Regions from separate parts of the Streptomyces sp. NPDC020801 genome, predicted to be linked through region 1. Evidence: riboswitches for the same ligand, from Rfam matches in the RefSeq annotation. Region 1 holds a riboswitch; the other holds the start of a gene.

Region 1 (6,937 bases):
TTGGAGGAGAGGAAGAGCTGGAGCGAGGGGTCTATCCCACCCGAGCGGTACTGGCCGGCGGCCATCGAACCGAGGCTGTCGCGCAGCTTGTTGAGCTCCTGCTGGCCGCGGGCGACGTTGTCCTGGATGGTGGAGATCTCCTTCTGGAGCTTCTCCTGCTTCTCCTTGGCCCCGTTGTACTTCTCGGTGGCCTGCTCCGCCTGCTCGTACAGGGCGTCGACCTTGGACTTGACCTCGTCCTTGCTCGGCTTCGCACTGGGCGCGGCGTTGGCGGCCTGAGCGCTGAGGGCTACGGCAGCAGCGGCCGCGGTGGTGAGCACGGTCACGCGAGTGCGGCTCGGCTGCTTGGGTCGACGGTGGGACGCCACGGAAGCGAGCTCCTTCTTCTGAGTGATCACCCGCTCGGAGGTTCGACGCCAGACCCTAGTGACCTCATCGTGATGAATTCAAATCCCACAGCAAAAAATCCCGCCACGCAAGCCATTCTTTGCACTCAACTCACAAGAGGTGAGACCCGGTTGACGCTGAGTGGCGTGACAGGTCCGTCAATTCAGGCATTAAGCCGCTACGTTGGGAATGAGGCGTAGATTGCGTTATGACCGGTTTCAGCCGCGCGAGAGGCGCTTCAGCAGCACCACCGACGCCACCGGCCGCGCGCCCGCCTTCGCGACCCCGTCGGCCACCTCGCGGTCGGTGGAGGCGACGATGACCGGCCGGCCGGGCGGCTCGGCGCGCACCAGCTGACGGATCAGCTCATCGGCGGTGACACCCGGCTTGGAGAACAGCACCCGCACCCCGCGCGGCGGTGCGAGCAGCACCGGCGCGGCCAGTTCGGCACCGTCGAAGACACAGGTGACCTCGGCGCCGGTCTGCGCGGCGAGCTGCGAGAGCTGCCCGAGCAGCCGCAGCCGCTGCTTCTCCAGCGGCATCTGGGGATAGCCGGTCTTGGTGACGTTGTAGCCGTCGACGACCAGATGGGCCTGCGGCAGCGCGAGCAGCTGGTCGAGGATGGCCGGGTCGTGCTCGGACAGCGCACGGGCGGCGATGTCCTTGGGCGTCATCCGCCCCGGCTCGACCGCGTCCACGGTCTCGGCCGGCCGCACCGACACCGGCGGCAGGGCCAGCTCGCGGCGCAGCCCCTGGGCCGCATCCAGGACGGTGTCCAGCAGCAGCCGCACCCTCATGTCCTCCACGCTGCGCCCCTCGCGGGCCGCTCTGCGGGTCGCCTCCAGGGCGGACTCCGACTCGCCCAGGCGCGCCTTGAGCCGCCGCGCCTCGCTCTCGGCGGCCGACACCTGGGCCTGCCCCTCGGCGCGCACCGCCTCGATCTCGCCCTGCGTCTTGCGCAACGCGGCCTCGCCCCGCTTGACGTCGCTGAGCGCGGCGCGCAGCTTGCGGTGCAGTGACTCGGCTTCCTTCTTGGCCGCGTCCAGCTCGGCACGCAGCCGTTCGGTCTCGGTGCGGGTCTGTTCGCGGGCCGCCGCGACCTCGGCGCGCAGCCGGTCGAGCTCGGCCCGGCTCTCCTCGTCGACGCGCTCGGCGTCCGCCCGCTGGGCCTCCTCGCCGGCGGCCGTCACCTGCTTCACCCAGCCCGCGGGCCGCAGTACATAGGCCGCGGCCGCCACGTCGAGCGGGTCCGCGGCCGGGGGCGGCGAGCCGGAGTCCAGGGCGCCGGACAGCTCCGGCTGGGCCTCTCTGAACTTCTCGGCGATGCGCTGCCGGAACAGCGTGTCCGTCTCCAGCGCCGCCGCCATCGCGTTGCCCGCGAACTTCGCCCGGCGGTTGGGCGCGAACCGGGCGTACTGCCGCAGCTGCGCGGGCAGCTCGCCGACGGTCAGCCGGCCGAACGCATCGGACACGATCTGCACGACCCGGCGGCGCACCCCGTCGGGCAGCGGACGGTCGAGCACCTCAGCGGCGCCGTCGGCCGGCTCCCCGCCTTGTGTCTCCACCATCCGTCACCCCATTGCCTTGCGGGATCCCCCGGCGGGGGATCCCTGTGCGGGCCCGCTCCGCTCAGGAGCCGGCGCCCGGCCTGTCCACGAGTTCCACCTGGTCCACGGCGTTGCACCAGCGGCAGCGCACCGACTCGATGGTCTCACTGACCACCTCGCGCTCCTCGACCTTCGGCTCTCCGGCGAGGTCGAGATGGACGTACTCGACGACCTTCGACGAGCGCGTCACGTCGAAGCGGGTGAGGTTGCCGCAGAGGGCGCAGCGCCACCGCGTCGTGGCGGTCGGCAGGGGAACCGTCATCGTGGCTGTTCGCTTTCCTTCTAGTCTCCGTGACGCGCCAGCTTCCCTGGGCGTATGGCTCGTAACCCTACGGCCTGGCGGCGACTCACCGCCCGAGTGTCCGCGGCGGCGAGGCGGTCTGTGCTGGTGCGTCCCGTTACGCCATGCTCTGTTCACATGATCGGCGACAGGAACGCGGTGGCCCTCCGGACAGCCAGGGCGCTCAGGGCGGTACGGGCGGTGCGGGCCGTACCGGCGCCGGTGACGTCCGCCCTGATCGTCCTGTGCTGCCTGATCTTCGTGGTGGGCCCGGCGGCGGGCCTCGATCCGGCCTACGGCACCGGTGAGCGGCTGCTGCTCGCCCAGCGGGCCTATTTCCGGCGCTGGGGCGTGATCCCCGCCGAACTGTTCACCGGAGCCCCACGGGCCGCCCTCACCCCCGCGACGGCCCTCTTCGTGCACGGCAGCTGGGTGCATCTGCTGGGCAACATGCTCTTCCTCTACGTCTTCGGGGCGATGACCGAGGAACGCATGGGCCGCCTGCAGTTCACGCTGTTCTACGTAGGCTGCGGCTACCTCGCCCTGCTGGGCTACGCGGCCGCCCACGCCGCCTCCGGGCAGACCCTGGTGGGGGCCTCGGGAGCGATCTCGGCGGTCCTCGGCGCATTCCTGTACCTGTTCCCCCGGGCGCGGGTGACCAGTCTCTTTCCCTTCCTGTTCTTTCTGCCGCTGCGCTTTCCCGCCTGGGTGGTCCTGCCCTTCTGGGCGGCCCTGCAGTGGCTGGCGGCCGGCCGCTCCACCCAGGGACCGGGCGTGGCCTACCTGGCCCACGTGGTGGGCTTCGGGCTGGGCTTCGCCTATGCGTGGGTACGGTTCGGCGGCACGGCGGGCCTGCCCGGTGGATCAGGCCCTAGAGTGAAGGTCACCCCTGCTCCGGCCTCCGAGGGAGAGAACCAGCCGTGATCACCGCGATCGTCCTCATCAAGACCAGCGTGGACCGGATCCCCGAGATCGCCGAGCAGATCGCCTCGCTGGACAGTGTCAGCGAGGTCTTCTCCGTGACCGGTACCTACGACCTGATCGCCATGGTCCGGGTGCGGCAGCACGAGGACCTCGCGGAGGTCATCCCCGGGCGGATCAGCAAGATCCCGGGCGTGCTGGGCACGGACACCCACGTGGCGTTCCGGACGTACTCGCAGCACGACCTGGAGGCGGCGTTCGCGATCGGGCTGGACTCCTGACCGCCTGAACACCGCCTCCCACAGGTTCCCCGAGGTCACACGGCCGGGACGCAGCGGCCGTCCTCCGTGCGGTACCGCCACTTCGCGCCGTCCCGCACCAGTGCCCTCACCGCCGTCACGAAGCGCTCGACGTGCTCGTCGGGGGTGCCGGCGCCGAAGCTGACGCGGATGGCGTTGAGCGACTTCTCGCCGGGCGCGGCCTCGGGAGCACCGCACTCGCCCTGCGCCTGCGGGTCGCTGCCCAGCAGGGTGCGCACCAGCGGGTGGGCGCAGAACAGGCCGTCGCGGACGCCGATGCCGTACTCGGCGGAGAGCGCGGCGGCGAAGTGGGAGCTGTTCCAGCCCTCGACCACGAAGGAGATCACGCCGACCCGCGGGGCGTCGTCGCCGAACAGGGAGAGGACCTTCACCTCGGGCACCTCTGCGAGGCCCTCCCGCACCCTGGCGATCAGGTACTGCTCGCGCGCGACGAGGGTGTCGAAACCGGCCTCCGTCAGGGCCTTGCAGGCGGCGGCGATGGAGTAGGCGCCGATCACGTTCGGGGAGCCGGCCTCGTGGCGGGCCGCGCTCTCGTGCCACTCCACGTCCACGCCCCCGTCGGTGCGCCGGGTGACCTTCCGGCTCGCGCCGCCACCCGCGAGGTACGGCTCGGCCGCGCGCAACCAGTCGGCCCGGCCGGCCAGCACGCCGGAGCCGAAGGGGGCGTAGAGCTTGTGCCCGGAGAAGGCGACCCAGTCGACGTCGAGGTCACGGACGCTCACCGGGTGGTGCGGGGCCAGCTGGGCCGCGTCCAGGACGATGCGGGCGCCGTGGGCGTGGGCGGCGGCGGCAAGTTCGCGTACCGGCCACAGCTCGCCGGTGACGTTGGAGGCTCCGGTGACGCAGACCAGGGCCGGGCCGTGGGGGTCGCGGCCGGCGAGGGCCCGCTCCAGGGTCGCGACGGCCTGCTCCGGGGCGCGCGGGGCGTCGAGGTAGGTGACCTTCGCGTCCTGCCACGGCAGCAGCGAGGCGTGGTGCTCGGTCTCGAAGACGAAGACCTCACAGCCGGCCGGGAGCGCACGGGCCAGGAGGTTGAGGGAGTCGGTGGTGGACCGGGTGAAGACCACATGGTCCTCCGCACGGCAGCCGAGGAACTCCCCGACCGTCCTGCGAGCGTTCTCGAACAGGTCGGTGGAGAGCTGGGAGAGGTAGCCGGCGCCGCGGTGGACGCTGCCGTAGTACGGCGCGTACGCCGCCACGTCGTCCCAGACGCGCTGGAGGGCGGGGGCGCTGGCGGCGTAGTCGAGCGCGGCATAGGTGACCTCGCCGCCGGTGACGAGCGGGACGGCGACATCCCGCCCCAGAACGGGCAGCGGGGCACAAACGGACTGGCCGGCGGCAACGGTGGAGACGGACATGGTGAACTCCCGTGAAAGCAGGCGTCGTTCCACGCGAGCAGGCACGGCTCCAGCGTGGAGAGAGGTGAAGAGGGGGATGCGGAGGCGGGGCTCTGCGGCCCCTGGGGGCTGTCGCCCCTAGCGCATTCGCTTGCTCACAGAAGGCTCCTCGACGACCAGGACCCCGGCCTTCGCATAATGCAAAAGCGTGCGAGGGGTCCGCGCTTGCCGTAGACCTCGCTGCCTACGACCTGGTCCTCACCCGGGGCACCCCGCCACGGACGGAGGGTTGCCGGACAGCCGGCCGGGGCCGAATGGCTGTCACTCATGACCTGGTTCAGTATCCTGCCACACGATCTTCGGCGCGCAAGGCGCAGTCCGGCATCCGGACTGCGCCCTGCGTCACACCGTCGGGGCCCGTGCGGGCCTCAGGCGTTGCTTGCGGCCACCCAGCGGTCCAGGGTGCGCCTGGCCGCCCCCGAGTCGATCGATTCCGCCGCCCTCGCCATCTGGGCCCGGATCTGCCCGGCAAGCGTCCCGGAGCCCGGCTCCAGGGCCACCAGGGCCGCCGCCGAGTTCAGCAGCACGGCGTCCCGCACCGGGCCCTTCTCGCCGTCCAGCAGCCGCCGCGCCACCTCCGCGTTGTAGGACGCGTCGGCGCCCCGCAGGGCCTCCACGGGCACCAGCTCGATGCCGACGTCCCGCGGGTCGAAGCTCTCCTCGGTGACCTTGCCGTCCCGGACGATCCACACCCGTGAGGTGGCGGTCGTGGTCAGCTCGTCGAGGCCGTCGTCGCCACGGAAGACCAGGGAGGAGTTGCCGCGTTCGGCGAAGACGCCGGCCACGATGGGCGCCATGCGCGGGTCCGCGACACCGACCGCCTGGGCCCTCACCCGGGCCGGGTTGGTGAGCGGGCCGAGCACGTTGAACGTGGTGCGGATGCCCAGCTGGCCGCGGGCGGCGGCGACATGCCGCAGCGCCGGGTGGAACTTCACCGCGAAGCAGAAGGTGATCCCGGCCTCCTCTGCCACCTGGGCCACCCGCTCCACCGGCAGGTTCAGGTTGACGCCGAGCTTCTCCAGCACGTCCGACGCGCCCGACGCCGACGAGGCGGCCCGGTTGCCGTGCTTGACGACCTTCGCGCCGGTGCCGGCGACGACGATCGAGGACATGGTCGAGATGTTCACCGTCTTCGCGCCGTCCCCGCCCGTGCCGACGATGTCGACGCTCGGGCCCGGGACCTCGATGACGTTCGCGTGTTCGTACATCGCCCGGACCAGGCCGGTGATCTCCTCGACCGTCTCGCCCTTGGCCCGCAGCGCCACCACGAACCCGGCGATCTGGGCGTCCGTCGCCTCGCCGCGCATGATGCGGTCCATCGCCCACGCGGTGTCGTCCGCGCTCTGGTCGTGGCCCTCCAGCAGGCCGTTCAGCACCTGGGGCCAGGAACGGCCCGCCGCGGTGTCGCCTCCAGCGGGGGTCACAGCGCTCATAAGCCGCTCCTGGGTAGGTGTCCCGGACTGCGGGACGCGTATCTCGAACAGGTCCAGCCTATCCAGCCCGGGGCACTGCGAAGGGCCCCGTCCTCCCCCAGGCTCTCGACGAGCAAGGGGTACCCATCCGGACGGGGCCCTTCGACCGTGGCGTGGCGACGCTCAGCGGTGAGTGATCAAGCGGTCATTGATCAGTGGTGGCCGTGGCCGCTCGTGATCTCCCTGTACTCCTCGACGGTCGGCTTCGGGATCTGGTTGTCCTCGCCGTAGTACGCGTTGCTGAGCTTGGCGCGCAGCCGCTGGGAGCCCTTCACCTTGCGCTCGACGCCGTTCTCGTCGACCGTCGGGCCGATCTCGGCCGGCGCGTACTGCTCGTGCGCCGTGAGGGTGTAGAGCTGCTCCTGGCTGAGCGGCTCGTGGACCTCGATGAACTCACCGTGCGGCAGGCGCTTGATGATGCCCGACTCGCGGCCGTGCAGCACCTTGTCCTTGTCCCGGCGCTGGAGGCCGAGGCAGATCCGCTTGGTGACCACGAACGTGATGACCGGCACGATGAAGAAGGCGACCCGGACGAACCAGGTGATCGCGTTGA
Region 2 (6,937 bases), on a different contig from region 1:
CCGTGGAACCGGGGCACCCGGCTGCTCTCACCGGCCGAGTCGTGTCCCACGTACGTGCCCTCGGTGACGATCAGGCCGACACCCGCGGCGGCGCGGCGGGCGTAGTACGACAGCACGTCCTCGCCCGGGATGCCGCCCGGCGAGAACATGCGCGTCATCGGCGCCATCACGATCCGGTTGGGAACGGTCAGGCCGTTCAGCGTGACGGGACGGGACAGGATCTGTGCCGCGCGGGAGGCGGACTCGGAGGCGGTGGCGGTCACGTGGAGGTCTCCTCGGCAGAGCGGATCGGATACCAAATGGTATGTGCACGCGCATGCACTGTGCAGTGGTGGCAACTGTGCCGTCCGCCACGCCATTCCACCGCCGCGCAGTTGTGAGCGGGAACACGCCTCAGCGCCTCACGGCACCGCGCGGGCCACTTGCGCCGGGGGAGGGAGTGCGTGGCAGCGGCGGACTCGGGCGGAGGCTCACGCTGGATCACCCGATCGCCCCGGGCCTCCGGAGGTCCTCCCGGGCGGTCTCTGCGGCGCATGCAGGGGTGAACGCTCCCCCGCCCGCCCCAATACACCCCTGTCCGCTTCCCGTCGGCTAGGCGGGGGTCGACATCCCCGTCTACCTCCTCATCGACCGGGACAACGCCACGGTCGTCGTCTACAGCGAGCCCAGGGACGGCCGCTACCAGCAGTCCCGGTCCTGCCCCTGGGGCGCCACCGTGGATGTCCCACCCCCGTGAGCATCACCCTCGACACCGAGCCGCTCAAGCGATACGCCGACTGAAACACCCGAGGGCGGCACCTCCTGCATCAGCAGGAGGTGCCGCCCTCGGTACGTGCAGGACGGATCCGATCCTCGGAAGGATCAGAAGTCCATGTCACCGCCCGGCATGCCGCCGCCGGCCGGCGCGGCGGCCTTCTCCGGCTTGTCGGCGATGACGGCCTCGGTGGTGAGGAACAGCGCGGCGATGGAGGCGGCGTTCTGCAGCGCGGAACGGGTCACCTTCGCCGGGTCGATGATGCCCTCGGCGATCATGTCGACGTACTCGCCGGTGGCGGCGTTCAGACCGTGGCCGACGGCCAGGTTGCGCACCTTCTCCACGACGACGCCGCCCTCGAGACCACCGTTGACGGCGATCTGCTTCAGCGGGGCCTCCAGGGCCAGCTTCACGGCGTTGGCGCCGGTCGCCTCGTCGCCCTCGAGCTCCAGCTTCTCGAACACCTGGGAGGCCTGCAGCAGGGCCACGCCACCACCGGCGACGATGCCCTCCTCGACGGCCGCCTTGGCGTTGCGCACGGCGTCCTCGATGCGGTGCTTGCGCTCCTTGAGCTCCACCTCGGTGGCGGCACCGGCCTTGATGACCGCGACACCGCCGGCGAGCTTCGCCAGGCGCTCCTGCAGCTTCTCGCGGTCGTAGTCGGAGTCGCTGTTCTCGATCTCGGCGCGGATCTGGTTCACCCGGCCCGCGACCTGCTCGGCGGAGCCGGCGCCGTCGACGATGGTGGTCTCGTCCTTGGTGATGACGACCTTGCGGGCGCGGCCCAGGAGGTCCAGGGACGCGTTCTCCAGCTTGAGGCCGACCTCCTCGGAGATGACCTCGCCGCCCGTGAGGATGGCGATGTCGCCGAGCATGGCCTTGCGGCGGTCACCGAAGCCCGGGGCCTTGACGGCGACGGACTTGAAGGTGCCGCGGATCTTGTTGACGACCAGGGTCGACAGGGCCTCGCCCTCGACGTCCTCGGCGATGATCAGCAGCGGCTTGCCCGACTGCATGACCTTCTCCAGGAGCGGGAGCAGGTCCTTGACCGAGGAGATCTTGGAGTTGGCGATGAGGATGTACGGGTCCTCGAGCGACGCCTCCATGCGCTCCATGTCGGTCGCGAAGTAGGCGGAGATGTAGCCCTTGTCGAAGCGCATGCCCTCGGTGAGCTCGAGCTCCAGACCGAAGGTCTGCGACTCCTCGACGGTGATGACGCCTTCCTTGCCGACCTTGTCCATGGCCTCGGCGATCAGCTCGCCGATCTGGGTGTCGGCGGCGGAGATGGAGGCGGTGGAGGCGATCTGCTCCTTGGTCTCGACCTCCTTGGCCTGGTCGAGCAGGGCGGCGGAGACGGCCTCGACGGCCTTCTCGATGCCGCGCTTCAGGGCCATCGGGTTGGCACCGGCGGCCACGTTGCGCAGACCCTCGCGGACCAGCGCCTGGGCGAGCACGGTCGCGGTGGTCGTACCGTCACCGGCGACGTCGTCCGTCTTCTTGGCGACTTCCTTGACCAGCTCGGCGCCGATCTTCTCGTACGGGTCCTCGAGCTCGATCTCCTTGGCGATGGAGACGCCGTCGTTGGTGATCGTGGGGGCGCCCCACTTCTTCTCGAGGACGACGTTGCGGCCCTTGGGGCCGAGGGTCACCTTGACGGCGTCCGCGAGCTGGTTCATGCCGCGCTCGAGGCCGCGCCGCGCCTCCTCGTCGAACGCGATGATCTTGGCCATGTGAAGTGGTCCCTCCAGGACTGGGGGTGATTCCTTCGGACCGCGCCCGCGCCCGCGACGGACGGCTCGCCGGCCTTGTGGTTCCTTGCCCCACCCGGCCTGCGGGCCTCACCGACCCGGTCCTTCGTTGTCACTCTCACCTTCAGAGTGCTAACGCCAATGATTAGCACTCGACCCCATCGAGTGCAAGCGCCTCCGGGGGGTCCGGCAGGCGACTCAGCCGGGCGCGAACACGGGTACGCCGCGGCGGCGGCCGGCGCCGGAGCAGGTGGCGGCCGGACACGCCGAAGGGCCCGCACCCCAGCGGAGGTGCGAGCCCTTCGAAAGAAGAAGATTGCTTGCGGTGGTCGCGCGATTCAGGCCGTGACGCGGACCATGTCGGCCTGCGGACCCTTCTGGCCCTGCGAGATCTCGAACTCGACCCGCTGGCCCTCTTCCAGCGTGCGGTAGCCGTCCATCTGGATCGCGCTGTAGTGGACGAAGACGTCCGCACCACCGTCGACCGCGATGAAGCCGTACCCCTTCTCCGCGTTGAACCACTTGACGGTGCCCTGAGCCATGCCTAACTCCCCTATTACTGGCCCTTGCACAGATCCACACTTCGCGGACCCGGGTCAGACCTCACCCCCCGTGGAATGGGGGTGTGCGCCGGAACGCGTCGACCGCGGCTGAATGTATCTGTCCAACTGCCGTCTGCAACAGGTCAATCGGACGAGAATTCTGGACGCACACGGTCCGGAATGTGGTGAGAATTCACCTGAATTCAGGGCAAGTCGGGCCCCGCAAACAAGACAAATGCCGCGAAATGCCCTCGCACTTTGGCTACTTCTTGTCGGGCCCGCGGCAGGAATCCAGGGCCCGTGACCCCGAGATCAGGAGCGCGTTCCCCAACTGTACCGCGCTCAATCACACGGAATTGCCCCCTCCGCTTCTCTTACGGAGGGGGCAATTCGATGAACTCTGCGTAACGGATGTTACCGATGGTAATGATCAGCCGCCGGCGACCGCCGGGATGATGGAGACGCCCGCACCGTCCGGGGTGGCGGTCTGAAGGCCCTGTTCGAAGCGGACGTCGTCGTCGTTGACGTAGACGTTGACGAAGCGGCGCAGCTTGCCCTGGTCGTCAAGAACGCGGGCGGCGATGCCGGTGTGGTTCTTCTCCAGGTCGGAGATGACCTCGGCGAGGGTCGCGCCCTCGGCGCTCACCTCGGCCTGCCCGCCCGTGTAGGTGCGCAGGATGGTGGGGATGCGAACGGTCACGCTCATGCGGTGAAACCTCCGGTGGTGTCTCGCGGATACGGCTGGGCAACGCCCCAGGGGCGCGGGGAAACCGCGCGCCCGGGGAAGCTGCGCGACCGGCCCATCGGCCCGCAGCGCGACGGTCTACGCCAGACCGGCTTCCCGGAACGACTCCAGGCTGGGGCGGATGGTCGCGGTGAGCCCCGTGCCCGCGACGGCGTCCAGGGTCTTCAGGCCGTCGCCGGTGTTGAGGACGACGGTGGTCTTCGTCGGGTCGAGCAGGCCGGCCTCGATCAGCTTCTTCGTCACGCCGACCGTCACCCCGCCCGCCGTCTCCGCGAAGATGCCCTCGGTCCGCGCCAGCAGCTTGATCGCGTCCACGACCTGCTCGTCCGTCACGTCCTCCACCGCGCCGCCCGTGCGGCGGGCGATGTCCAGGACGTAGGGGCCGTCTGCCGGGTTGCCGATCGCCAGCGACTTGGCGATGGTGTTCGGCTTCTGCGGCCGGACCACGTCGTGCCCGGCCTTGAAGGCGGTGGACACCGGCGAGCAGCCCTCGGCCTGGGCGCCGAAGATCTTGTACGGCCGGTCCTCGACCAGACCGAGCTTGATCAGCTCCTGCAGGCCCTTGTCGACCTTGGTGAGCTGCGAGCCGGAGGCGATCGGGACGACGATCTGGTCCGGCAGCCGCCAGCCGAGCTGCTCGCAGATCTCGTACGCCAGCGTCTTGGAGCCCTCGGCGTAGTACGGCCGCAGGTTGACGTTGACAAAGCCCCAGCCCTCGCCGGCCGGGTCGCCGATCAGCTCGGAGCAGAAGCGGTTCACGTCGTCGTAGTTGCCCTCGATGCCGACGAGCTCGCCGCCGTAGACCGCGGCCATGACGACCTTGCCCTGCTCCAGGTCGTGCGGGATGAACACACAGGAGCGCAAGCCGGCCCGGGCGGCCGCCGCGCCGACGGCACCGGCGAGGTTGCCGGTGGAGGAGCAGGACAGGGTGGTGAAGCCGAACGCGCGCGCCGCCTCCAGCGCCTGGGCGACCACCCGGTCCTTGAAGGAGTGCGTCGGGTTGCCGGAGTCGTCCTTGACGAAGAGCTTGCCGGCGTCGACGCCGAGCTCGCGGGCGAGGTGGTCGGCCTGGACGAGCTGGGTCCAGCCCGGGTTCAGGTTCGGCTTGGTCGCCACGTCCGCGGGGACCGGCAGCAGTGGCGCGTAGCGCCAGATGTTCGCGGGGCCCGCCTCGATCCTCTTGCGCAGTTCCTCGGCGTCGTAGGCCGAGAAGTCGTAGGCGATCTCCAGCGGGCCGAAACACTCCTCGCAGGCGAAGACCGGGCCGAGGGGCACGCGATGGCCGCACTCGCGGCAGCTCAGCGCCGCGGCGGGACCGAGGTCTACGGTGGAGTCGGTGCTGCTTGCAACAGTCTGCACAGCCATGGAGGCGAGGCCCTTTCTCCTCATCTTCCTCACGACGCATCTCGCCGTGAGACGGATTTGGCACCTTCCCTAGCCGGGAGCCTCGCGGTGACCGTCGACGCTGATCCACGACTGGACGATCAACGGTGGTCTACGAGAACCGGCTGGAGGGTTGCCGGGGCTTCATCGGGCCGTGTCCCTCTGCCCCTCTGGATGAGCTGTATGCGGTTGTTGAGCGGCGGCGACCCCCGACATGCGATGGTCATCCGCGTTGTTCAAGACTGTAACCGAAGGCCAGGACAGTTGAGATAGTCGTCCGAACCGCGAGACAACAGTGAGGAGCCGCTGACTGTGCTGGAAGAAGTCGAGCGCTGGCTGGCCACCCGCTCCTGGTCCGTGACCGATCGCCCGCTCCACCAGATCCTGGCCGCCAAGCAGCGCACCGGTCAGTCGGTCTCCGTCGTGCTGCCCGCCCTGAACGAGGAGGAGACGGTCGGCGACATCGTCGCCGTGATCCGCCACGACCTCATGGACCAGGTGCCGCTCGTCGACGAGATCGTCGTGGTCGACTCCGGCTCCACCGACCGCACCTCCGAGGTGGCCGCCGCCGCGGGCGCCCGGGTGATGCACCGCGACGAGATCCTGCCGCGCCTGCCGGCGGTGCCCGGCAAGGGCGAGGTCCTGTGGCGCTCCCTGCTCGTCACCCGCGGGGACGTCATCTGCTTCGTCGACGCCGACCTGAAGGAGTTCTCCTCCGACTTCGTCACCGGGATCGTGGGCCCGCTGCTCACCGAGCCGGACGTGCAACTGGTCAAGGCCATGTACGACCGCCCGCTCACCGTGTCCGACGGGCGCGCCCCGGGCACGACCGCGGCCGGGCAGGGCGGACGGGTCACGGAGCTGATGGCACGCCCACTGCTCAACATGCACTGGCCGCAGCTGGCCGGCTTCGTGCAGCCGCTCGGCGGCGAGTACGCGGCCCGCCGCTCGCTGCTGGAGCAGCTGCCGTTCCCCGTCGGCTACGGCGTCGAGCTGGGGATGCTGGTCGACGCCCTGCACCTGGTCGGCCTGGACGCGCTCGCCCAGGTGGACGTCGGCGTGCGCAAACACCGGCATCAGGACGGGCAGGCGCTGGGCCGGATGGCCGCCGCGATCTACCGGACCGCCCAGCTGCGGCTGGCCCGCGGCCACCTCGTCCGTCCCTGCCTCACCCAGTTCGAGCGCGGGCAGGACGGCTTCGAGCCGCGCACGTACTCGGTGGACACCGAGGAACGGCCGCCGATGACCGAGATCGCGGAGTATGCATCCCGGAAGGTGGCGTAAAACCCCGGCCTCGTCGTATACGGCCCGCTACGAAGCGGAACCGTACGTTTGAGCGTTTCCGGGCCGGGCTAGGTTGAGGACCATGGCTTCAACGCACGGCGCCGAGGTGCTGGTCGCGTCCAATCGCGGCCCGGTCTCGTACGAGGTACGCCCGGACGGCTCGCTCCACGCCAGACGCGGCGGCGGAGGGCTGGTCTCCGGGCTGTCAGCGATCGGTCCGGACGCGGGCGCGGTGTGGGTGTGCGCCGCGCTGAACGACGCCGACCGCGAGGCGGTACGCCGCTTCGAGGGCGGCCGCCGGCTGCCCTCCGAGGCGACCGGCGGGCAGCAGGTACGGATGCTCGACATCGACGCCGGCGTCTTCGCCGACGCCTACAACGGCATCGCCAACTCGGTGCTGTGGTTCGTCCACCACATGCTCTACCAGACGCCGCTGGAGCCGGTCTTCGACGCGGAGTTCCGGCACCGGTGGGCGTCGTAC

What was found. Region 1 has a riboswitch for S-adenosylmethionine ahead of ACH4UM_RS09740 (aminotransferase class V-fold PLP-dependent enzyme). Riboswitches for the same ligand answer to the same signal wherever they lie in the genome.
Region 2: it holds a riboswitch for S-adenosylmethionine, as region 1 does, so the genes downstream of both, thrC (threonine synthase) here and ACH4UM_RS09740 (aminotransferase class V-fold PLP-dependent enzyme) in region 1, are expected to answer to the same signal.

The regions. Positions count from the first base shown of each region.
Region 1 is NZ_JBIRST010000003.1:515,036-521,972, forward strand. Features, by position in the region: gene ACH4UM_RS09715 (NlpC/P60 family protein) at 1-368, opposite strand, end outside; gene ACH4UM_RS09720 (NYN domain-containing protein) at 606-1,955, opposite strand; gene ACH4UM_RS09725 (hypothetical protein) at 2,017-2,256, opposite strand; gene ACH4UM_RS09730 (rhomboid family intramembrane serine protease) at 2,413-3,198, shown strand; gene ACH4UM_RS09735 (Lrp/AsnC family transcriptional regulator) at 3,195-3,476, shown strand; gene ACH4UM_RS09740 (aminotransferase class V-fold PLP-dependent enzyme) at 3,512-4,873, opposite strand; SAM riboswitch class IV at 5,069-5,185, opposite strand; gene trpD (anthranilate phosphoribosyltransferase) at 5,281-6,345, opposite strand; gene ACH4UM_RS09750 (cytochrome bc complex cytochrome b subunit) at 6,537-6,937, opposite strand, start outside.
Region 2 is NZ_JBIRST010000009.1:161,694-168,630, forward strand. Features, by position in the region: gene ACH4UM_RS20450 (NADH:flavin oxidoreductase) at 1-263, opposite strand, end outside; gene groL (chaperonin GroEL) at 862-2,484, opposite strand; gene ACH4UM_RS20460 (cold-shock protein) at 2,841-3,044, opposite strand; gene ACH4UM_RS20465 (MoaD/ThiS family protein) at 3,475-3,750, opposite strand; gene thrC (threonine synthase) at 3,868-5,154, opposite strand; SAM riboswitch class I at 5,172-5,353, opposite strand; gene ACH4UM_RS20475 (glucosyl-3-phosphoglycerate synthase) at 5,485-6,456, shown strand; gene ACH4UM_RS20480 (trehalose-6-phosphate synthase) at 6,539-6,937, shown strand, end outside.